Regions from separate parts of the Exiguobacterium sp. K1 genome, predicted to be linked through region 1. Evidence: riboswitches for the same ligand, from Rfam matches in the RefSeq annotation. Region 1 holds a riboswitch; each other region holds the start of a gene.

Region 1 (6,202 bases):
TCGGTTGGACCAAATCGAGACAGTACCGGCAGACGGGATTTTTCTGATTTCCTATCCGTCGTTACGGACCGACATGGAGGCACACCAAACCGTCGAATACGACGTCGTAATTTTTGATGAGGCACAACATCTGAAGAATCCGGCGTCACAAACCGCTGTCCGCTTGCGCCGGATTCGGGCGAAACGTCGGTTTGCCTTGACCGGAACGCCGCTTGAAAACCGGACTGATGATCTCTGGTCGATTTTCCGAGTCATCTTCCCTTCTTTGCTGCCGGACTTACAGACGTTTCAAACGTGGTCGCATGACGAGATCAAACGATTCGTCCGTCCGTTTCTGATGCGGCGGACCAAAGATGAGGTGTTACAGGATTTGCCGAAGAAGCAGATCGTCCATCACTATACAGACCTTGGTCCGACGCAAAAGAAACTCTATGCCTCGTACCTTGCGAAACTGCAACTCGAAACGTTGCAGCACCTCGATGAAACGAAACGCGAGGACCGGATCAAGCTGCTCGCCGGTTTGACGCGTCTGCGGCAGATTTGCTGTGATCCGGCCTTGTTTGTCGACGGCTATACGGGTGAATCGACGAAACTTGAACGGTTGCTGTCGTTAATCGACGAAAAATTAGCCTCCGGACATCGGATCCTGATTTTTTCCCAATATACGAAGATGCTGGCCCGGATTCGGGAACGACTGGCAGCACAACAACGTGACCACTTTCTACTGACGGGTGAGACACCGATTGAGGACCGGGTCGCGCTGTGTGACCGGTTTAATGCCGGTGAAGTCGATCTCTTCCTGATTTCCTTGAAGGCCGGCGGGACCGGTCTGAATCTGGCGACGGCAGATACCGTCATTTTATACGACAGCTGGTGGAATCCGGCCGTCGAGCAGCAAGCGGCTGACCGGGCTCATCGATTGGGACAACAGTCGCCGGTCGAAGTGATCAAGCTGTTGATGACCGGGACGATCGAGGAAAAGATGGCGGAATTACAAGATCGCAAAGCAATGATGATTGATGCCGTCTTATCGGATCAGAAGCCGGATGTTTTAACGATTCGCGAACTCGTCCGTCTGCTCGATTCACCCTCCTTTGTCGATTCAGCAGGTGATTAATCACACAAATCAAAGGAAATCTTAAAAAAATGAAGGACCTTCAATCCGTTGTCTATCAACAGGTTTGAAGGTCTTTCGACAATCAAATTCAGAAAAAAAGGTTTTAAGTTTTGAAAGACAGGGGTATATCTACATTAGCACCGTACAACACGGTCGCTTTTCAATTATTGTTTCTCAATATCAGCGTAATGACCTGGGAGAGAAATGCTACTTACTCACTTCGTTTTTCATTTCTGATGAAATCCAATGAAACTAGCATTTAGCGCACGATTTTCTATATGGGACCCTGCTGTCCCACTCCTACATGCATTACCTTTTGAGGGCTATACCAAATTCAAGGGGGAAATGAACATGTCAGTAACATTAAAAGTAGAAGAACGCGAAGTACGCCCACGCTCACTTAGAAAGCAATTACGTCATGAAGGAAAAGCTCTTGGTGTCGTGTATGGCTACAAAGTGGAAAGCACACCGATTTCATTCGATGAAAAAGCATTGGTCAAAGTTATCCGTGATCACGGTGAAAACGTCTTGGTCGCTCTTCAAATCGGCGGCAAGAAAGTCAACACATTGATCAACAAGCTTGATATGGATATCTTTACACCAACGATTAAACACGTTGAATTCATCGCGGTTAAAATGGATGAAGAAACAGAAGTGGAAACGGATATCGTCCTCGTCGGCGAAGCAGCCGGTGCAAAACTTGGCGGATTCCTTTCACAAACACTCTTTAAAGTAACAGTTGCCGCAACACCAGATAAATTACCGGAACGCATCGAAGTGGATGTAACGGATCTTGCAATCGGTGATTCCATCACAGTAGCGGACCTTCCGGAAGAAAAAGATTTCCGTGTCGTCACAGAAGGTGATATTCAAGTCGCAGCAGTCGTTGAATCAACACTCGAAGCTGAACTTGAAGAAATCGAAGAAGCAGAAGCTGAAGCACAAGCAGCGGATGCAGATTCATCAACAGATGATTCAGAAGAAACATCTGAAGAGCAAGCTGAAGAAAACAAAGAAGACAAAGAATAATCTTTTCTCCCCTCCCCTCGCGGAGGGGTTTTTTAATGGGGATTGACAAGTCGGAGCGTCAGACGTACAGTGAAAGCTGTACACCACAATACACATCCACTAGGGGAGCCATTTGGCTGAGACGATTCACTTCGGACCCTTTGAACCTGATCTAGTTCATACTAGCGTAGGAAAGTGGAGCGGACCCATTCGTGCCCTTTTTCTGTCCCCGGACAGTTGACGCGACCGCTCTCTTTTCTAGAGGGCGGTCTTTTTGTGCTTTCTTCGTGGATGTACATTTAAAGGAGAACTGATTATGAACAGTTGGAAAATGAAAGAAATTATCGTCATGATGATGCTCGCAGTCGCATGCGGCGTTCTCTACTTAGGCTGGTCAACGTTATGGTTGCCAATCTCTGCCATCTTCGGACCGGTCGGATCAAACTGGATGTTCGGCATCTGGGTTATTGCCAGTCCCCTCGTCGCCTACATCGTACAAAAACCGGGTGCGGCTTTGATTGCCGAAGTCGTCGCAGCAGCGGTCGAACTGTTTACCGGCAGTCACTTCGGTTTATCAGCTCTATTGATTGGCCTTGCGCAAGGCATTGGCGCTGAGGTTGCTTTTCTGTTATTCGGGTACCGGACATTCAATACCTTTACCTTGATGTTGTCTGGCGTATTTGCCGCAGTCGGCAGCATGATTTACAGTCTGATCGTCAATGGATTCGCCTACTATACGACGACCACTCTTCTGCTGACGTTTTCCCTACAGTTGGTCAGCGGTGCCCTGCTCGGCGGGTTACTCGCGAAAATCATCGTCGACGCACTCGTCAAGACGGGAACGCTGAACGGCTATGTCGTCGGACGACAGAAGAAACGGCGGGCTGCCTGATGTGGTGCCGAAATCTGACCGTCCGCTATCCGGATCAAGATTGCGCTGTCTTAAACGACCTGACCGTGTCGCTCCGGCAAGGAGAGACGACCTTATTGATTGGTCCGAGCGGTAGCGGAAAAACGACCTTCTTGCATGTCCTCGCCGGACTGATACCGGAAACCATTGAGGCGGAAGTCAGCGGCGAATGGCGCGCGGACGGAACCGTCGGCATGCTGTTTCAACAGCCGGACGATCAGTTTTGTATGCAGACGGTCGGAGCGGAAATCGCCTTCAGTCTTGAAAACCGGAGCATCCCCCGCGACGAAATGGAGGGACGGATCAGAACGGTTTTGAAACGGGTCGGACTCGATCTCGCCTTGACGGCACCGATTGCCGAGCTGTCCGGCGGGATGAAACAACGGCTCGCTTTAGCCTGTGTACTGGCACTCGAACCGGACATCCTGTTACTCGATGAACCGACGGCACAACTCGATCCGTACGGTCGCCAAGTCATGATGGAGTTGATTGAAGAATTGCACCACGACCCGGAAGTAACACTCATTTTGATCGAACATCAACTGGAAGAGTGTGTGACGTTTGCTGACCGCGTGTTGGTCTTTCGGGAAGGACAGATGAGGCTTGACGGTTCCCCGCTTGATGTCTTCGAGGAGAAACGGGAGGACCTGACCCGACACGGTATCATGTGCCCACTGCTCTATCCCTATACACTCGAGACGATTCCACTGACGATCGCAACAGCACGGTTCCTGAATAACCCGCCGGTCGCAAGACGTCCGGTTGCAAACGAAACGACGCTTGATTTGACCGATGTGACGATCGCGCATGGCAAACGGGTGATTCTCGACCAGATTTCGCTGACCGCGTCCGCCGGAGAATGGATCATGCTCGTCGGGCGCAACGGTGCCGGTAAAAGCACCCTGCTTGAAACGATGGCAAAACTGTTGCCGGCGCAAAGCGGGACGATCAAGCTGTTTCAGACACCTTTGAAAAAATGGCGGGACCGGACGTTTTACCGGCAGGTCGGTTTCGTGTTTCAGCAACCGGAGTTTCAATTTCTGAAACAGACGGTCGCCGATGAACTGGCCATCAGCTCTCCGTCACCGGCACGAAGTCAAGTAGCTGACGCTCTGCAACACTACCGTTTGGCGGATGTCGCCGCTCAGTCCCCGCTTGCACTCAGTCTCGGGCAAAAAAGACGCCTAAGTGTCGCGACGATGTTGCTGGAACGAAAAGCTGTCCTGTTACTCGATGAACCGACCTTCGGACAAGATGCTGAGACGACGGCTCAGATTCTCGATGTGTTACACCAAGCCCGGGAAGCGGGAACTACGCTGATCATGGTGACGCACGATATGGAGCTGGTCCACCGTTACGCTGACCGTGTTGTCGTCATTGGCGAGAAGCACATTCAGTTTGACGGGGCACCGGATGAATTGTTCCGGAACGAATCGTTGCTTGAACATAACCAGTTGCTCCGTCCGCTATCGGTACGCTATCAGCAACGCGAGGAGGTGCATCACCATGCAGGAAAACGATTCACTGCTCGCGCGCGTTAATCCGGCCGTTAAGCTTGGAACACTGGTGTATGTCATGCTGGTGCTGATTTCGACGTCACGTCTGTCGGTGACATTCGCCTTGCTTCTATTTGCAGCCGTCGGTGTAGCCTGTTCCGGTTGGCGGCTGTCGATACTGTTGCTACGGCTCATCCCTTACAGTCTGTTATTTCTGCTGACATTTTGGATGATGGCGGCATTCGGTAAAGGAGAGACGGAATTGTGGACATTCGGCTGGTTCCGGATCACGGAAGAGAGTCTTGCTCACGCTTGGCTCGTCGCAACGCGGATGTTTGCTTTTGTCCTGTTGAGTATAACGTTCGTCGCAACGACCGACCCGACCCGGTTCGTCATGAGTCTGATTCATCAATGCCGGCTGCCGGTCCGTCTGGCTTACGGATTTTTAGCCGGACTTCGCTTCATTCCGATTTTCCGTCAGGCGATCCGGACCATCCGTCAGGCACGCCGAATCCGGCAACAACGGTCGATTTGGCCGTGGCAGACATTTTTTGCAATCAGCCTGCCGTTGTTTACGACGAGTATCATCCGCTCGGAAAGGATTGCGATTGCGATGGAAGCCCGTCAGTTTCGGGTCGATCGGACCTATTATATCCGACCGGTCGTGACAAGATGGGATCTTGTCTTCCTGTTGATGACCGTCACGCTCGCAACATCACTTCGTCTGTTCCTCTGAAGAGGAACGATTACGCTACTCCGCATAAGGGAATAATAGTCTCAGTGACAGCGAATTTTTAAAAAGAGTAGGTGAAAGGCGTGAAGCGAATCGTTTTAGTCGGCGCAGGTCATGCGCATTTAGAATGCATCAAACAAGGGAGTCATCCGGAAATCGACTGGATTGTCGTCACCCCCTCCCGTTATCAGTATTATTCCGGCATGTTCTCCGGATTAGCAGACGGCACCTATACACTCGACGAAACCCGCATCGATGTCAAAGCATTATGTGAACGGCACGGTAAGACATGGATTGAGGACCGGGTCATGCGGATCGATGCCGCGGGCAAACAGGTCATTTGTCAGTCCGGACGGGTCGTCCCATATGATATCGTGTCCTGCAACATCGGTTCGAGCGACTGGGAAGCAAGCAACCCGATCCATGTCACGATCAAACCGAACTATCGCGTGGAGCAAGCGTTAGAGACGTTCCGGAGTGCCGACTCCCCTGTCATCGTCGGCAGTGGTGCGGCTGCAGTCGAGATGGCCGCGTCCTTTCAGTCAAACGGTACACCGGTCACCCTGATTCATGAAGAACCGTTGCTCAGTGGTCATCCGGCAGGTCCGGAACTGGCCGCGCGTCTCGATCAGCTCGGTGTCATCCGAATCGTGGACCGGTTCGAAACGCTGGACGGCCAAACAGCGCGCTTGCGGTCCGGGCGTTCTCTTGAGACGGACGCCGTCTTATTTTTAGGCGGCGCCAGTGCAACCGAACTGTTTAGGTCATCCGGCTTGTACTGTGATGCGCGCGGATTTTTACTGGTGCACGAGACACTGCAGTCGCTTGAGGATCCGTCGATCTTTGCCGTCGGGGACTGTGCGACTCTGGCCGCTTATCCGGAAACACCGAAGAATGGGGTGACGGCGGTGCGCCAGGCGCCACTGTTGCTTCAGAAT
Region 2 (6,202 bases), 330 kb from region 1:
TTTAAAGAAGATATGGTGACGGCGATGTCAGCCGAACGGGCGAACGAAGGAATTCGCGGTGACGATTTGATGGAAAAAACGATGGTGCTCAGTCCCGTATCGTTGCCATCAGAAGCACTCGAACAAACCGCACCGGTTCCGAAAGTCGCGACCGTTCTGCCTAAACCCGAGAAAAAAAAGAAACGCGCATGGTGGATCATTTTATTATTGGTAGTCCTAATCGGTGGAGCTGCCACGACTTTTGCCATGTGGCCAGACCCAACTGTCGTCGTTCCGGATGTAACAGGCAAGGACGCCGACGAGGCGGAAACGAAGCTTGAAAAAATGGGGTTCATTGTGGAATCGACTGAACGCTCAAGTGATACGGTCGAAGAAGGGGCCGTCATCAGTCAGTCTCCTCGCGAACAAGCGACCGTCAAAAAAGGATCGACGGTGGATTTGATTGTCTCGACTGGGAGTGATCCGGTCGAAGTACCGGATGTTTCGGATGAAACAGAGAAAAAAGCAATCGCCATCTTGAAGGACAGCGGGTTTGAAAAAGTCGACGTTGAACGGGAAGAATCCGAAGACATCAAACGCGGGAACGTCATCCGACAGTCGATTTCAGCAGGAACGGAAGTCATTGCGAAGGAACAGATGATCACCATCACGGTCTCAAATGGATCGCCGGCGTTTATCCTGAAAGACTTGACGGACTTATCGAGTACAGAAGCGAAAGCCTACCTCGATGAGATGGGACTCGACGGCACTTTTGAGCAAGAGTTTTCGAGCGACGTCGCTCTTGATCAAGTCATTCGTCAATATCCGCAAGCCGGTGCGCAAGTCGAGCCGAATGATTCCGTCACGGTCTTTATTTCACGGGGAGAGGAAGAAAAAACCGTCACAGCGACGTTCCCTGAAAAAGTCGTATACGATGGCGTCAGTGAAGAAGACGAGCCCGCTCCACGTCAACTCGTCCGGATTGAGACGGAAGATGCCAAAGGGAAACGGACGGTCATCGAAGAATCGATCGATCAGGACGAAACGTTTGATGTTCCGTTAACGATTGATCCGGGAGAAGAAGGTAAGATCACCATCTATAAAGATGACGAAGTTTACCGGGCGAAGACGATTACGTACAATCAGGCAAAATCACAAGAATAATGAGCAGGAAGTTGATCCTGACAAAGGAGGGCATAGGATGGCAGAAAATCGAATTGAAGACAATCGGGAAGGAACGATCATTCGGCTTCAGGGTGGATTTTATGATGTCATGACACCTCAAGGCGAGATTCGTTCACGGGCACGCGGTAATTTCAGAAAACGGGGCATCAGCCCGGTCGTTGGGGATGAAGTTGTTCTACACATTGAAAGTGAGACCGGATATATCCTGGAAGTAAAGGACCGTCAAAACTTCCTCGTTCGCCCGCCGGTTGCCAACATTGATCAAGCGTTGTTGGTCGTTTCAGCAGCAGAACCTGATTTTTCTGCCCATCTTCTCGATCGGTTTTTGGTACTGATCGAAGCAAAAGAGATTCAACCGATCATTATCTTGACGAAGATGGACTTGCTGCAAGGAGAAGCCGAACAGCATGTATCCGAAGCGATTGCTGCCTACCGGACAATCGGCTACCAGGTCATCGAAACGTCAAGTGAGACCTTGACCGGAGTCGAATCCGTCCGTCCGTTGCTGAAAGATAAAACGAGTGTCCTGGCCGGACAGTCCGGTGTAGGAAAAAGTTCGTTGCTGAATGCTTTAGAACCTTCATTGGCACTGGAAACAAGTCATATCTCGAAGGCACTTGGACGCGGACGCCATACGACCCGCCACGTGACCCTGATGCCGCTCGGTGATGGATTAATTGCGGATACTCCGGGATTTTCGAATCTCGATTTTCCGCATGAAATGGAACTGGAAGAGTTACGTTGGTGTTTTCCTGAATTCGTTGCTTTACAGGATGATTGCAAATACCGCGGCTGCCTGCATCTGAATGAGCCCGGTTGTGCCGTTAAGCAGGCTGTCGAGGCACATGAAATCATGAGTTCGCGGTATACGAATTATGGTATGTTTGTAGAGGAAATCAAGAATCGGACACGGAGGTATTAACATGATTAAAATCGCCCCATCAATCTTATCAGCGGATTTTGCAAATTTAGAGCGGGATGTCAAAGCAGTAGAAGCGGCAGGGGCCGACTACATTCATTTTGATGTCATGGACGGTCAATTTGTTCCGAATATCTCATTCGGACTTCCTGTCTTAAGCAGTTTACGTCAAAAAACAGACATGATTTTGGATGTGCATTTAATGATTGACCGTCCGGAAAACTTTGTCGAAGCATTCGTTGAAGCAGGGGCTGATATCGTGACATTCCACGTCGAGGCAACGAATCACGTCCACCGTGTCCTGCAACAGATCAAAGCAGCCGGTGCGAAAGCGGGCGTCGTGCTCAATCCGCATACACCACTTTCGACGATTGAACACGTGCTGGAAGAAGTCGATATGGTGTTGTTGATGACGGTCAATCCAGGTTTCGGTGGTCAAGCCTTTATTCCGGGTGTCATGAAGAAATTAAGTCAACTGGCTGCGCTGAAAGCGGAACATGATCTATCGTTTGAGATTGAAATCGATGGCGGAGTCAATGCAGAGACGGCCAAATTATGTATCGAAAACGGTGCAAATGTTTTGGTCGCAGGTTCGGCGATTTATAATGCGCCGGATTATTCAGAAGCAATCACTAGTATTCGGAATGCCGCTCACGTATAATAAGAGCAGAATCAAAATTGAATGAAGACCGCAAGGGGTGTCGCGTCAAGCGGCTGAGAGAAGTGATTGGACTTTAACCCTTCGAACCTGTTCCGTTCAGACGGACGTAGGGATGTGGCGCACGCAGGCAGTACGGCGTTCGTCGTACTGTCTTTTTGCCGTCCTGCGATTTTATTTTTAGGAGGAAAAAAGGATGAAACGGCTACAAATGTTAATGGAAATTGCAATCTTTGCAAGTCTTGGTGTGGTGTTCGATTTATTGATCCCGTTTAAAATGCCTCAAGGAGGTTCCATCAGTTTGGCGATGTTACCGATTTTCGTCATGGCGTTTCGTCACGGCGTTGTCGGTGGGGTCGTGACGGGAGCACTCGTTGGAACAATCCAACTGATGTTCGCTCCACAAATTCTGACGGTCGTTCAGCCGTTACTCGATTATACGATTGCGTTCGGAGTCGTCGGACTGAGCGGACTGTTTGCCCGTCAAGTTAAAAAAGCAGCAGCAGCCGGGAAGAACGGCCGTTTGATGGCGATTGTATTAGGTGCGACATTGTTAGGTGCGGGCTTACGTTATGTCTGTCACGTCATCAGCGGAATCGTCTTCTTTGCTGAATATGCGGAAGGTCCGGTCGTTCCGTATTCCTTGATCTATAACGCGACGTATATGGTTCCGTCCTATCTGTTATGCGGTATTGTCGCAGGGCTCCTGTTTACGACGGCACCACGGCTTCTTCGTTATTCGGCACGAGGTGTCTGATGCGGGTCGTGATTGTAGCAGCCGGTCCGGCGGAAGACATTCCATCCTTACAACCGTTTATGGAGGAGAAGCCGGTTGTCATTGCTGTCGACGGCGGGGTCACCGTATTGGCGCAACAAGGTCTCGCTTTTGACTTGGCCATCGGTGACTTTGATTCGCTCGGATACAAACCGGAAGGGGCAATCATTCATCCGGCTGAAAAGGATGAGACCGATTTGGAACTGGCATTACGTTACGTCAGTCAACATTATGAAGCAACGGAAGTGCTGGTATTCGGTGCGACCGGCGGACGACTGGATATGACGCTTCAAAATGTCTATCTGTTAAAACAATTCCCGCTCGTCCGTTTGATGACGAAGCGGGAAGAGATCCGTTTCCTGCAACAGGGACAATATGACATCAAAGCAGACCAGTATCATTATCTGTCCTTCATTCCGCTCGTCCCGACGCGTTTGACGCTCCAAAGGGTCAAGTATCCGTTGACACAACACGATGTCCCGGTCGGCGGATCGTTGACCGTCAGCAATGAATGGACGAATCAGGGACCGGCAAAAGTGACGGTGCACACAGGTGAAGTTATCGCATTACGGAGTTTGTCGGACCATTGAAAAAGCGTGTTCGTTAGGATTGCCTAACGAACACGCTTTTTTAGGATTCTGTAGGTGGAGGCAGTTCAAGATTCTAACGTGGAACTGGCTGCCTGACGCTCGGTTTGAGCTGCAATATGTTTTCCTTTGACGAACAGATGGTAACAACCCCATGTCAAGAGGAAGAACGGAACACCGATATACAGCGCAATCCGTTGATCCGCCTGAAACGCCAAGCTGATCAATACGAGCATGTTCAGAGAAAACGAGATGATCGGCAAGACCGGGAAGAACGGTGTCTTGAATTTTAATTCACTGACAGCATGCCCGTTTTTGATGAATTGACGACGGAACGCAATCTGCGAAGCGGAAATTGAAATCCATCCGACTTGTGCACCGAGTCCTGCTAGTGACAACAACCAGATGAAGACGGTATCTTCCGCGAAAAAGGCGGTCAGAAGCGATAACATCGCAAACAGCATCGTAAAACATAACGCCCGCATCGGTACACCACGCGAGTTGACGATCGCAAGTTTTTTCGAAATCATGCCTTCTTGAGACATCGACCATAACATCCGGGTAGCAGCGTATAATCCCGAGTTCCCGACCGACAGTAAGGCAGTCAGAACGACGATGTTCATCAAATCGGCCGCGTACGGAATCCCGATCGCATCAAAGACCATGATGAACGGACTGCTGATACCGCCGGCTGTTTCATAAGGAATCAAGGCGCCGACGATTGTAATCGAAAGAACAAAAAAGATGAACGTCCGCCAAACCGTATTGCGGATCGCTTTCGGAATCGATTTTTCGGGATCGTTCGACTCTCCGGCCGCAACCCCGATCAGTTCCGTCCCCTGGAATGCGAAGTTGACGGCGATCATCGTCGTCAAGACTCCGAGCGCACCGTTCGGGAACAATCCGTTTGAAGTAAAGTTGGCGAATAAACTTTCCGGGCGTGCTGCCGTCATATCAATCCAGCCAAACCAAGCCGCTCCCCCGAGCGCGATGAAAAATAGAATGGCCAGGACTTTCAGGCTCGAGAACCAGAATTCAGCCTCCCCAAAGGCTTTGGCAGATACGGCGTTAAGTCCGAATAAAATGACGGTGAAGATGGCACACCAGATGACGATAGGGGTGTTCGGAAACCACCGATCCATCAGACTTCCGGCTGCCGTGATTTCAAGTGCCACCGTCACGGCCCATCCGAGCCAGTAAATCCAGCCGACGGCAAATCCGATACCCGGTCCGATGAACCGTGTCGTATACGTTTGAAACGATCCGGAAACCGGCATATGGACTGCCATCTCTCCTAAACATAACATTGTCAGATACATGATGGTCCCACCCACGATGTAACTGAGAACCGCCCCGAGCGGTCCTGCTTGCGAAATCGTTAATCCGGAACCGAGGAACAGTCCCGTACCGATAATCCCTCCGAGTGAAATCATGAAGAGATGCCGGCTTGTCATTTCTCTTTTTAACTGCATGTCTGACCCTTCCCCCTTGAAAAAAATAACTGCTCACTTATTGTAAGCGTTTTCAATTATTCAGACAATTAGTTTATAAGAAAAATAAAAAAAGAACAAAAAAAGAACCGGAAGGGAAGATTCCCATCCGGTTACTGCGCCTTATACGCGTTCGACTTTACCTGATTTGAGCGCTCGAGCTGAAACCCAAACCTTTTTAGGTTTACCGTCAACGAGAATACGTACTTTTTGTACGTTGATTCCCCAAGTGCGTTTCGTTTTGTTCAATGCGTGTGAACGGTTGTTTCCCGACTTCGGCGATTTCCCAGTAACGTAGCATTTACGTGCCATGTGTTCCGCCTCCTTTTATGTTGTTTTGCGTTCGTCCTAATAGACACTTTGCTATCTTAGCATGCTGTTAAGACGGTTGCAACATAAAAAAAGTAGCTGACAAGAAAAAAACTTGACAGACAACCTCAAAATTTAAAATAATGAATGAGGATGATGGTAAAAGTTCATTTGACCGCTACTATTTTTCACATATTCATTGTATAGTCAGTACGGCGACTTTTCAATAGTAGGTCCTTATAGTAGAATTATGGGAAGAACACAATTAACAAAGGGGGCTACTCAGGTGGCGATCGAGAT
Region 3 (6,202 bases), on a different contig from region 1:
CACCTAAAAGTGAGATGGCTGTCAAGTTGATCAAGGTCATACCGGCCATGAAGAGGTCGGCAAAACTCCAGACCATTCCGAGACTGAGAACAGATCCGATGAAAACGAAAGCCATTGTCGCAATCCGGAATCCGAAGACGGCAGCCGGACTGTTTTTGATGAATTCAATGTTCGTTTCGCCGTAGTAATAACTGCCGACAATGGAACTGAAGGCAAACAGGAAAACACAGACTGCGATGAAAGCCGGGGCAACAGCTCCAAGCTGTTCGCCTAAAGCATTTTGTAACATCGCAATTCCTTCACCGTTTCCGGCAGCATAGCTGTCACTCAACAAGACGATGGCAGCAGTTGCTGTACAGACGATCAGTGTATCGAGGAAAACACCCAGTGTCTGGAGGAACCCTTGTTTTGCAGGGTGCGAGACTTCAGCCGCAGCAGCAGCATTTGGTGCTGAACCCATTCCGGCCTCGTTCGAGAAGAGACCCCGTTTAACACCAAGTGAGATAGCTGCTCCGACAGATCCGCCGACGGCTTGTTCGATGCCGAATGCGCTCTTGAGAATCATCATGAAGACAGCAGGGAGTTCTGTGAAGTTCGTGACGACAACGAAGAGGGCAGCGATTAGATAAAGACCCGCCATGATCGGGACAACGACAGCAGAGAATTTCGCAACGCGGTGAACACCGCCGAAGATGACGAGTCCTGTCAAGACGACGAGAATACCGCCGATGACCGCTTTGTTGATCCCGAAGGCATTGTCAAAGGCAGCTGCGATCGTATTCGATTGAACCGAGTTGAAAATCAGGCCAAACGTGACGGCAATCAAGATGGCGAAAACAACGCCGAGAGCACGGTTTTTCAATCCTTTTTCGATGTAGTAGGCTGGTCCGCCGCGGTAAGCGTTGGTTTTACTGTCGCGGACTTTGTAGACCTGAGCGAGCGTGCTTTCAATCAAAGCCGTTGCTCCACCGAGCAAAGCGACCATCCACATCCAGAAGACGGCACCGGGACCGCCGAGCGTGATGGCAATCGTAACGCCGGCTAAATTACCTGTTCCGATCCGGGTAGCGGCACCGATGAAGAACGATTGCAGTGAAGTGATGCTTTCTCCTTCATCATCCGTTGTTTTCTCATTTTTATCGAGTGTGACGCGGAACATTTCTTTTAAGTACCGGAACTGAATGAATTTTGTCCGGATGGTGAAGTAGATGCCGACGCCGATTAATGCCGCGATTAAAACATAGGACCATAATAAGTTGTTGGCAAAATCGACTCCTGATTGTACTGCTTGCTGAAAGGCATCCATCTGAAAAATTCCTCCTCATGTATTGTGGTAAAATGGCTATAAGCTAAATTATACGAATTTTCAGATAATTATCAAGAGAAATTTTAAAACTTTTTTTCGGCAACTAATCGAATTAATTATTTAGAATGTAAAAGGAGAACTTGATTCAGAATGAGAAAAAAAGACCTGTCGATGATTACGACAGGTCAAAACAGGGTGATATATGGTTAGAGAATCATTCTACGGCAAGGAATTGTTCGTACAGTTCGTCAATCTTTTGAACCAGCTCTTCCCGACTGGTAGAAAGTTTCATCAATGCTTCGTAATCGCTTGTCTGTTCCAGTCGTGACTCCAGAAGAAAAAGCTCCTGCTCTGCCTGCTGGATGGTCTCTTCGAGTTGCCGGGAGGTTTGCATCGGAATCATCGAAGGTGCCGGTTGAGGTGATTTTTTATTTAAAGAAAGTTGTGTCGGTTCAGCGGCAGAGGGCGCGACAGTTCGTTTGCTTACCGCATACGCATATGGGCCGTGATACAGTGTCGGTGTTTGTCCGAGCCAAAGTGTTTTCGTAAACAGCCGATTTAAAAAGTAGCGGTCATGCGAAACAGCGATCAGCGTTCCGTTAAACGATTCAAGCGCCTCTTCGAGGGCATCCCGTGATTCGATGTCGAGATGGTTCGTCGGTTCATCAAGGATCAAGACGTTTAATTCCGAGTTGACAAGGATTGCGAGCATCAGCCGCATACGCTCGCCTCCGCTTAAAGCGGTCACAGGTAAAAAGACACGGGGTCCAAAAAATAAAAACTGGGCGAGCCGTTTACGGGCTGTCCCTTCATCACATACGATGTTTGACCGGAAGACATCGATTAACCGTTGATCGTCAGGAAAGTCGATGTGTTGGGATAAATAGCCGATTTTGACCGAAGGACCTTGGGAGATGAGACCGCTCGTCGGTTGAATATGACCTAACAACAATTGCAACAGAGTCGTTTTCCCACTTCCATTGGCACCGACGATGGCCAAGCGATCCTTGGCAACGATATCGACGGTTAAGGAGTGAAACAACGGTGACTCGGTGAAGGAAACGCCGACGTCCTCCAGACGATAGACCGTCCGGCTTGTTTTACCTTGTGCCGTAAACGTAAGATCCGGTGTCTCGGCCTCAAGCTTCGGACGTTTGATCCGTTCGATTCGATCCAGCGCACGTTCCATTGATTTTGCTTTCCGGAACAGCTTTTCGCTTGGGGGAGAAGCTTCATTGGCCCACTGCCGGAGACGGCGGATCGCGTCCTTCATTTGCTTGATCTTTTTTTGCTGTTCCTGATAGGCATGGAATTGTTCAAGTAAAAGACGTTCTTTTTCCGTCATGTAGTACGTATAGTTTCCATGGTAGAGCCGGACTTCACCATCTTCGAGTTCGGCGATGCTCGTCACGACCGTATCAAGAAAGACGCGGTCGTGAGACACGAGTAAGACGGCGCCGGCATAGTGTGCTAAAAATGACTCGAGCCATTCGACGGCGTCCAGATCGAGATGGTTAGTCGGTTCGTCAAGAATCAACAAGTCAGGTTCACTTAACAGCATCCGTCCGAGACAGATTTTTGTTTGTTCACCGCCGCTGAGCTGATCGAACGGACGATCAAGTAACGGATGAAGCCGTAAACCGTTAATCATCCGGTCGACTTTAGACTCCAGTAAATAGCCGCCTTGCCGCTCGAATGCTTCGGTCACCTTCGTATAATGTGCAAGCAATGACTCGAGTTGATCGATTTTCGTTGCCATCTCTTGTTCGAGCCGGTGCAACGATTGCCGTAAGTCGAGTAAAGGGGCGAACGCGGTCCAGAGGACGTCATGACCGGTCATGTGAGGATCGAATACCGGCAATTGTTCCAAATAACCGATGGATAGCCCGCTTTTTTGGTAGATGGTTCCGGTGTCAGGTGAATCAAGCCGGGCCAGTAAACGCAGGAAAGTCGTTTTCCCGCTCCCGTTACGTCCGATCAAGCCGATGCGGTCATGTGACTGGATAAAGAGGGACACATCCGTTAAAATATCGTCGCCTCCGAATTGTTTGGACAGGTGTTGGATGTCGCAGATCATCATATGAATTTTCCTCTCTGACGCATCAAAAAAAGGAGAGCGCAAACAGCACTCTCCTTCACCAGTGGAAGATGCGCTTTGCTTTATTTTTCAAGTATAGAGTTCTTCAAAAAAGGACAGACTAGTCCCTTAGAACGCCATTCCATGAAAAATCGCGCGCAACAGATACAGTTGTTCCATCAACCAATGCTTACACGCAGCAAAACCCATCTTTCCACACCACCTTTTCTCATTCGATGACTCTATTTTACCATGCCACCGGGAATGAAAGGAAGAGCAGATTATTTAAATAAACCGGCGATGGAATTAAAGAAGGCACTTAAACCGTCAAACAGTTTGGCAAAAAATCCTTTTGTTTCTTCCGATGTCGCAAAGGACTGGATGTTTTGTCCGGCATCCTTCAGTCCCGTCTCAATCTGTCCCCAGTTAAGATCAGCTTTTTCCATTTGGTTAAACAGACCGGTCAAGCGCTCCATTTGGGCATCGGACAGATTGATATTGTTGTTTTGAATGACTTGGACGATGACATTCTCGATTTCGACTTTCGTCTCCGGTTTTTGCTTCGCGATTTCGGCTTTGATTTCGTTCATCAAGTCGGCGACTTTATCCGTCCCGACGGTTTTTCCGACATCTGATGTGACCGATAATTCTTGTTGGGCTAAATCTTTCCGTTCATCCGTCAGTTTGATACCGGTCTCACTTGACGTTTGATCATAGGCTTTCATGATACCGGTCAAGGCAGATGTACCGGTTACTTTATAAGGGGAAGTAATCGTAATGTCGGCATCGGTCACACCGGCCGTGACCAGCGCATTCAAATACATGTCTTTTGTGACCCACGTGATATTTTCGGTTGCGACGGACAGACCGTCGCCTTTTTCAGCCAATTCGATCTTGGCGGAGGAATACATATTGCCGCCGCGCTGGGACTGGGGAATGTTTTTCCCGAGATATTTTTCCTCATCGGCAGAAGTCGCGATGATCGGAGTGATGCCTTCCGGTGCATTGAGGCGGGACAAGACCCATGCTTTATCCTTTGCTCCGAGTGATTCTCCGAGTGTGATGATCGTTTTGTCGACGACCTGCTCGGCAGATGCGGCAGTAGGCAGTAATAACGTCGTGGCAAGTAATGCCGAAGCAGTCCATGTGATGGTTTTATTCATTGTCAAATTCCTCCGTAAGTTAAGTATCAGGTACTAATTTCAGTCTAATCGACCGGTGACGGAAGAGAATCGGTCTCAAGAACGAGCCGACATCGACCTTCCGTCATGTTCATTGTACAAAAAAACAATGGAAAGAAGGGGAGCATGTTCAGGATTGAATGAAATCATGTTACACTTGAAACAAATCGAATAGCGACCACTAGGGGAGTCAGTAGGCTGACTGAGACGACGGAGACGTGCGGACCCTTTGAACCTGATTAAGTTTGGACTTACGGAGGGAAGTGGCGTGACGGATCCTCTTTTTATGGTCTTTTCACGTCATGCCTGACATCAGGTGTGGCGTTTTTTTGATTACAAAAGGGGGAAGAAATATGAAATTCAGTGAAGAAATCCGGCAAGCAGCAAGACCGTACTGGGACAGCAGTTTTACGCATCCGTTCGTAACCGGTCTTGCAGACGGAACATTGCCGGAAGGGAAATTCCGGCATTACGTGCTGCAAGATGCCTATTACTTAAAACATTTCGCAAAAATTCAGGCACGTGCCGCTTCCAAGGCACAGGAATTCGCGACGATTGCGGAACTCGCGGAACATGCGACATCGACCTATGCTGCAGAACTGAGCCTGCACCAGTCGTTTTTTGAACCGCTTGGAATTTCGGACGAAACATTAGCCCGATTCGAGCCGGCCCCGACCGCATACGCCTATATTTCACATATGCATCATGCAAGCGAAGGGACGCTCGGGGAGACGATTGCTGCCATCTTGCCGTGTTACTGGCTCTATTATGAGATCGGACAACAATTACAGACCGCTGCACCGGCTTCACCGATTTATCAACAATGGATTGCGACGTACAGTTCGGATTGGTTCGAGCGGGTGGTCTTTGAGCAGATCGACCGTTTGAATGAGCTGGCAACGCAAGCAAGTGATCAAGAACGTACCCGGATGAAGCAGCATTTCGTCAGAAGCTGTTATTACGAATTGATGTTTTGGGAAATGGGCTGGATAGAAGAGACATTTGAAAAAAGCCTGGCACAGATTATTACAACGACATCATTGAAATAAGACGAGACAACGTAAAAACACCGGATTCGCTTGTTGGCGGATCCGGTGTTTTCTATGGAAAAGATAAATCAGCTGTGGCGTTCAATCAAATCCGCGAGGCGTTGTTTCACCAGCGACGGATTTGTTAACTCCTGATTGGATAAGGAAAGTTTTGTCATCGTTTCGTCCGTACCCGCCATTTCGCTGAACAAAGAGCCGAGGCTGTGGGCACGACGGTCGATTTGAAGAACGATGTCGATGCCGGACCGGTCCTGCAACAAGATGACTTCGATTTCATCCAGTTTATGGGCATAATGCGTGCCGCGGGCAGAATATTCGAGTTCCTGCGCAATCGGTAAGTCTTTTCGGAAGCGGCCCGGTAATTTTTCTGTATCCGCTTTTTTCAAGCGGAATCCGAGATCTTCTATTGCTTCAAGAATGACGGATTGATAGTCGTTTGCCTTGACGACGACCGCATCATGATCGGACGGGTCGACCGCTTGCGCGATATCGAGACCGGTCTCGATCCAGGATTTCGATTGACTGACGGAGAGTGGTGTATTAAAAGGAACTTGCAGCGTGAACGGAATTTCGCGTTCGACACCGGCTT
Region 4 (6,202 bases), on a different contig from region 1:
CCATTTTTGCCGGACTTGTCTCCGGTTTGGCAATGGCTTTAATCTTCTTTGGCGGCGCCTCGACTGGCGGTCTTGATATTCTTGGAAAGTTTTTTTATGCCCGCTTCCACAATTGGCCGCTTCCGCGTATTTTTTTAATGCAGGATTTGGTCATCTATGTACTTGTCTGGTTCGTGTTTGATTTAAAACATGTCATGTATGCTTTAATCATGAGTTTCGTTCGAGCAAAAGCACTTCAGACAGTATACAGTTTTTACTCTGCTTCTAAACAATGTATCATCATTTGTGAAAAAGCCGATGAAATCAATGATGTCATTACAAAAGAACTTGGGCGCGGTGTAACGATTCTCGATGCCCGCGGCGGATATTCGAAACGAACGAAAAAGATGGTCTATGTCGTTGTTCAGAACAATGAAATTCTTAAGCTTCAGGAAATTGTTTCCTCCGTCGAATCAAATGCCTTTGTTACATTTTCTGAAATTCACACGGTCTTCGGTAACTATAAAGAGCATTCCTATTCTTTTTAATAGCCTTAATTCTGTCGCCGCTACACTCGTTGTAGCGGTTTTTTTGTGTATAATACGCAAATCCAAAGAAAATGTTCCACATTTTTCTGAAGAATCCTTCACTTTTTGGGAAATAGTGGTTAAGCTAATGACATTACGTTTTGTAAAAAAAAGGACGGATTGTATGAATCAATTATGGCGTCACCGCATCATCCTTATTCTAGTCGTCAGCCTGTTTGCCTCGATCCCCCTCCTCTACGCTCTCAGCGGGTATCGTACGATTTCGAAGCTGACGGCAGAGATGCATACACAGGACATTCCAATGATTAAACAAGTGGACCAACTGATAGAGCATAATCGCGACCGGGCGAATGCTGTTCGGGGACTGCTATTATACGAAGATGATCGTTACATCGAACAATACTATTTTTCCACCTCTAAAGTTCATGATTTACGGCGATTACTGAATTCCTCCAATCAGACCCCCGGGGCAGTAAAAGATTTATTGTCACGCAACAATGCGTGGGAAGAAGAGATTCAAGAGGTGTTTACCGTCTACGAAACAGATCATCCGCAACGTGCGAAAAAGTTGGCGAAACAAACGACTCAAACGACTCAAACAATTCTTGAAGATCTGTCGCAAATCAAAGACAAATTATATCGTGATCTGGAGCAAAAACTGGAATTGACTACTGAAATGACGGCAGAATATAAACGGATGTGCTTCAGCTTATCCATTTTAGCTTTTTTGTTAATCGCAACGACCATTATTTTATTTCACCGGCCCAAACCAATTCTCGAAAACAAAACAAACACGTACCGTCCGTAAGAACGATGCGTGTTTGTTTTTGTGATGGAGCAGACTTATGAGGACGCCTTCCCCTCGTTTACATGCTCCATGGCCAGATGGACGAGCGATGAGACATGGTGATCGTCCAACGAGTAGTAGACGACCTTACCTTCTTTTCTATATTTCACCAAACCTTGTTTCAGCAAGGTGCGGAGATGGTGAGAAGCTGTTGCAATCGAGCAATCTACCGAAGCCGAGACATCACAGACGCAAAGTTCCTCTTCTACCGTTAAGGCGTAAACAATCCGCAGACGCGTGGCATCTGACAGGACTTTGAATAACTTTCCGATATCTGTCGTCGGAATCGTATCGACGACTTGCTCAATCTCTTGCGCACGTACCTGATCAATCGCAATCGTTTCACAACGTGGTGCATCCACAGTCATCACCTCTTTCCCTTTAATTCCACCATCGTTTCAAATGAATTGCAAGGAAATCACTCCAAGACTCCAACGACTGACTCCTTTAAATCCGGTAACTGAACATCGAAAAACAAAACAGGTCTGCTTCCCATTCATCCAAAACGGAAAGCAGACCTGTTCATTTGTCACGGTTTCGTCTTGAGACGGCATAAAAGAACCAACCGCCCAAAAAATTTCCGATATCCCATACGATACGATTGGAATCGACGGCACGTACACCGATATCAATCACACCTGTACTTTTCAAACGCTCCTGGTAACGTTTCCGTAAAAAACGGGGTAACGGAAGCGGCAGCAGCATCCGGTAAAAAATGTCCAGATGTGTGTGTCCCCAGATTTCCGTTGCGATGGAACTCGTTTGAATGAGTAAGGAACGTTTATACTGTTGCTGGTATTTATTCTTTAATAAGACCGCCAGTTGATAGGAATAACGATTCGGGAAAGGAAATAGAGCTGCCCCTAAATGATATTTCCCGCGATTTTCGACTCGAATGATTTGCGGTTCGATTTTATATCGAATCCATCGTCCTCGAAATCGAACAGACTGCCATTTCACGACCATCACCTCTAGAAGGATTATACCCTGTCTGAAACGCTCTGACGCACTTGTTCGACGGTCTGTTTAAACTTTTTCGTCGTTCGTTCAATTTCCGGATTGGCAAACAAAGCGGACACCACGGCATATCCATCTACGAGAGAATCAAGTAACGATACATTTGTTTCGCTAATTCCACCGATGCCTACTAACGGGATGCGAACGGCTTTCCTGATTTGCTCTAATGTCACACGTGACATGAATGTCGCATCTTGTTTCGTCGCCGTCGGAAAAAGTGACCCGACTCCTAAATAATCTGCACCGTCCTGCTCTGCTGCCACAGCCTGTTCGACCGTTGAAACGGAAACACCGATCGTCGCCGTCGGTAACAATCGACGTGCTTCCGTTAAAGGAATATCATCTTGACCGATATGCAGGCCCGCTTCGACTAATAAAGCGATATCGATCCGGTCATTGATAATCAACGGAATATTATAACGGGCAGTCAGATCCTTCAGTACAACGGCTGATTCGAGAAAATTCTTACCCGACATCTCTTTTTCCCGTAATTGAACAATCGTTGCACCGCCCTTAATCGTTGCTTCGACAGCATCCTCCAAGGGAAGATGCGGGTGCAGACGTCTATCCGTCACTGCATAAATCAAGTATTCACTGTCCATTCATCTGCACCTCCGGCAAACTTTCCTCTGTCATCAGACTGACCGCGTCAAACAATCCGGTCCGAAAACTGCCGATACCAGGACGATTTCCGGCCGTTTCCCCTGCTTTTCCCATGGCGTACGTCCCAAATACAGCTGCGTCGAAATGATCGTATCCTGCTCCCAAAAAAGTCGCAATCAAGGAAGCGGTCATACATCCTGTTCCCGTCACTTGGCCGAGTCGTTTTGTTCCGACGTCCAAATGATGTTGACGGACTCCATCTGTCACAAAATCAACGGGTCCGGTGACGACGATGACTTGTTTCGTCTGGGAAGCGAAGGCGTGAACACTTTGAAGATCGAGTGATTCTCCTTCCGCCACATCGACCCCTTTCGTTCGAGCAACCTGTCCAAGCAACGTTTTAATTTCCGAAGCATTTCCTTTGATGACCGTAAAGGTGATTTCCTCCATCAGTTGTTTCATAAAATCCGTTCTTAATGTCGTGGCTCCCGCACCCACCGGATCCAAAATGACCGGTTTCCCCAGCCGGTTAGCCGTTTTCCCTGCTAGCAGCTGTGCTTTGCGCATGTCCGGATTGATGGTTCCTGTATTAATCACGACGGCGTCTGAAAGACCAACCATCTCTTCGACTTCGAGCAGGTCCTCTGCCATGACAGGAGATCCTCCAAGCGCAAGTGTCATATTAGCACAATCATTGATCGTGACGGTATTCGTTAAATGATGAATTAATGGTTTTTTATCATGGATGCGTCGTAGCATGTGTATCCCTCCAAAGTTCATGAAAATGATGTGTCGGTCCAATTCCGTGTCCAAGAGCAAAACCGTGACGAATCGCTTCGGTCACATAACGTTTCGCATAACGGACGCTGTCTTCCAGTGAATGACCAAGAGCCAGGTTGGCAGCGATAGCAGCGGACAACGTACAGCCTGTCCCGTGCGTATGACGGGACTCAATCCGTTCTTGTTCAAAGACAACATACCGTTCGTCCGTGTATAAAAGATCAGTGGCGTCTTGCCCTTCCAAATGCCCGCCCTTGAGCAACACAGCTCCTGTTTGTCGTTCAATCAGCTTGACCGCTGCTTGCTTCATATCAGCAAGTGAATGGACGGTTCCGCCGATCATCCGCTCGATTTCAGGAATATTCGGTGTCACAAGGGTCGCAAGTGGTAACAGCTGTTCGAGCAATGCCTGTTCCGCATTCGGTTGTAACAAAGCATGGCCACCTTTTGCGACCATGACCGGATCAAGAACAATCGGCAGAGGATACTTTTCCAGTTGTCGGGAAATCACTTGAATCGTTTCCTGATTAGAAACCATTCCAATCTTGACGGCATCGACACGGATATCTGAAAAAATCGAGGTTAACTGCGCTTCCACAAGCTTGGGAGAGACGTCTTCAACCGCTTGAACACCCAATGTATTTTGTGCCGTAATCGCCGTGATGACACTCATGCCATATACACCGAGTGCTGAAAATGTTTTTAAATCCGCCTGAATTCCCGCTCCGCCACCGGAGTCGGATCCGGCGATCGTTAATACGTGTTTCATTCCAATTCCTCACTTTCCCCTGAGCAAATAAGGAGAAAACGGACAACAAAAAGCGCCGTCCGCTGTAAAAAAGCAGACGACGCCATGAATAACCAGGTTCACCGGTTAAAGTAATCATGTCTTCGATCTCAACTTTCCTACGCTGGTATTATCCAGTTCAGGTGACAGGGTCGAAAACAGAATGGTTTTCCTCTCAGCCGGACTCCTCCAGCTCCCCTAGTTGCTCGTAATTTAAATTCTTTTTCACTGTATCACAGCAACATCAAAAAAACGAGCCGAAGCTCGTTTTTACAAGTATCCAAGTGGATTAACCGTGTTGGCAGGTCCTGACGCACTATATTGATAGCCACCGATATGCAGTTCAAAGTGCAGATGCGGTCCAGTCGAATTACCCGTACTCCCAAGAGTACCAATCGTTTGACCTTGAGTGACCGTTTGACCTGCTGAAACCGATAACGAATTCATATGACCGTACACCGTTGTATACACTTGACCGTCAAGGAAATGGGAAATCATGACGTGATTCCCGTAAGGTCCGCCGCTTCCGGCCGTAATGACCGTTCCGGAAGCCGCCGCACGAATTGGCGATCCGACAGGTCCGCTGAAATCGACACCGTTATGGAAAGTATAACCGTTCGCTCCACTGGCCGGTCCGAATCCTTGTGAGATACCACCCGAAGCCGGACGAACAAACTTCGCCGATCCGGTCGGTCCACTGCTGACAGGAGTTGGAACAACCGTTGATTCACTTGATTTAGGCATTGATTTTGCCGCCTCTTTTGCTGCTTTTTCCGCTGCTGCCTTTTCAGCCGCCGCTTTTTCCGCAGCGGCTTTCGCTGCTGCTTTTGCTGCCGCAATCGCTCTTTCTTGAGCTTCTAAAGTCGCCTGTAATTCTTTGGCACTCAACAGTTTTGTCGTAAACTTCGTCTTCCCTTTACGTAATTTTTTCAGGGTTGCGCTCCGTTCTTTCATCTGTTGTTTTAATTGTTTCTTTTGAATGAGCAATGATTTTTTTTCTTGAACACGCTCTTGTTTTTTAGTGATGAGGTTCTTTTTCATTTCCGCCAGCTTTTCCTGTGTTTCCAAATAAGCAGAAATCATTTTATCATCTTGTTCGGCGATTTTTTTACCGGCCATGACACGGCTGAATAAATCCCCCAGGTCTTTCGAACCAAAAATGACTTCTTCCCATTTGATCGAATTACCGTCGTTTTCTTGAAGTACACGTAACCGGTCTCCGAGCAACTCTTCTTGACGTGTGAGCATGATTTCATAGCGGACGATTTCCGCTTCCAGATCTTCAATCTGAAGGTTTAGTTGTTTAATCTGCTTATTTTTTTCGGAAATCCGGAAAATATTTTCATTAATCGCTGCATCAATTTTATTGATTTCGCGTTGTTCCACCGATATTTTGGCTTCTTGCTTTTTAATGGCTTTTTCCAATCGACGCTGTTCTGTCGCATTTTGAGATTTCTTTTCTTTAATCGTTGCAGCATGACCAGAAGTCGGCGCAGTTGATACGAGCAACACTACTAACAATACCGTTGACAACAATTTTTTTAACATGTCTCATTTCCTCACTTATGTATGATTTCTTATTTGAAAAGTATTTAATTCAAAGTATTTATGTCTGAGATTGATTATAGCATCGTAATAGTT

The links. A riboswitch is a leader RNA that binds a small molecule or an ion and turns the genes downstream of it on or off. The one in region 1 is predicted to bind thiamine pyrophosphate.
Region 2: linked by a shared signal. The riboswitch ahead of thiT (energy-coupled thiamine transporter ThiT) and the one ahead of N7U64_RS03675 (ECF transporter S component) in region 1 are both predicted to bind thiamine pyrophosphate.
Region 3: linked by a shared signal. The riboswitch ahead of tenA (thiaminase II) and the one ahead of N7U64_RS03675 (ECF transporter S component) in region 1 are both predicted to bind thiamine pyrophosphate.
Region 4: linked by a shared signal. The riboswitch ahead of thiD (bifunctional hydroxymethylpyrimidine kinase/phosphomethylpyrimidine kinase) and the one ahead of N7U64_RS03675 (ECF transporter S component) in region 1 are both predicted to bind thiamine pyrophosphate.

The regions. Positions count from the first base shown of each region.
Region 1 is NZ_JAOTIT010000001.1:734,040-740,241, forward strand. Features, by position in the region: gene N7U64_RS03665 (DEAD/DEAH box helicase) at 1-1,117, shown strand, start outside; gene N7U64_RS03670 (50S ribosomal protein L25/general stress protein Ctc) at 1,469-2,146, shown strand; TPP riboswitch at 2,238-2,336, shown strand; gene N7U64_RS03675 (ECF transporter S component) at 2,442-3,017, shown strand; gene N7U64_RS03680 (energy-coupling factor transporter ATPase) at 3,017-4,576, shown strand; gene N7U64_RS03685 (energy-coupling factor transporter transmembrane component T) at 4,542-5,267, shown strand; gene N7U64_RS03690 (FAD-dependent oxidoreductase) at 5,348-6,202, shown strand, end outside.
Region 2 is NZ_JAOTIT010000001.1:405,059-411,260, forward strand. Features, by position in the region: gene pknB (Stk1 family PASTA domain-containing Ser/Thr kinase) at 1-1,143, shown strand, start outside; gene rsgA (ribosome small subunit-dependent GTPase A) at 1,181-2,086, shown strand; gene rpe (ribulose-phosphate 3-epimerase) at 2,088-2,744, shown strand; TPP riboswitch at 2,768-2,874, shown strand; gene thiT (energy-coupled thiamine transporter ThiT) at 2,938-3,498, shown strand; gene N7U64_RS02000 (thiamine diphosphokinase) at 3,498-4,106, shown strand; gene N7U64_RS02005 (amino acid permease) at 4,172-5,575, opposite strand; gene rpmB (50S ribosomal protein L28) at 5,717-5,905, opposite strand; gene N7U64_RS02015 (Asp23/Gls24 family envelope stress response protein) at 6,189-6,202, shown strand, end outside.
Region 3 is NZ_JAOTIT010000003.1:276,946-283,147, forward strand. Features, by position in the region: gene N7U64_RS09035 (alanine/glycine:cation symporter family protein) at 1-1,306, opposite strand, end outside; gene abc-f (ribosomal protection-like ABC-F family protein) at 1,521-3,386, opposite strand; gene N7U64_RS09045 (DUF1002 domain-containing protein) at 3,665-4,546, opposite strand; TPP riboswitch at 4,738-4,843, shown strand; gene tenA (thiaminase II) at 4,918-5,613, shown strand; gene N7U64_RS09055 (sporulation protein) at 5,682-6,202, opposite strand, start outside.
Region 4 is NZ_JAOTIT010000005.1:101,728-107,929, reverse strand. Features, by position in the region: gene N7U64_RS11585 (YitT family protein) at 1-527, shown strand, start outside; gene N7U64_RS11580 (hypothetical protein) at 691-1,335, shown strand; gene N7U64_RS11575 (metalloregulator ArsR/SmtB family transcription factor) at 1,371-1,736, opposite strand; gene N7U64_RS11570 (hypothetical protein) at 1,897-2,340, opposite strand; gene thiE (thiamine phosphate synthase) at 2,355-2,993, opposite strand; gene thiM (hydroxyethylthiazole kinase) at 2,983-3,753, opposite strand; gene thiD (bifunctional hydroxymethylpyrimidine kinase/phosphomethylpyrimidine kinase) at 3,734-4,543, opposite strand; TPP riboswitch at 4,661-4,771, opposite strand; gene N7U64_RS11550 (murein hydrolase activator EnvC family protein) at 4,832-6,109, opposite strand.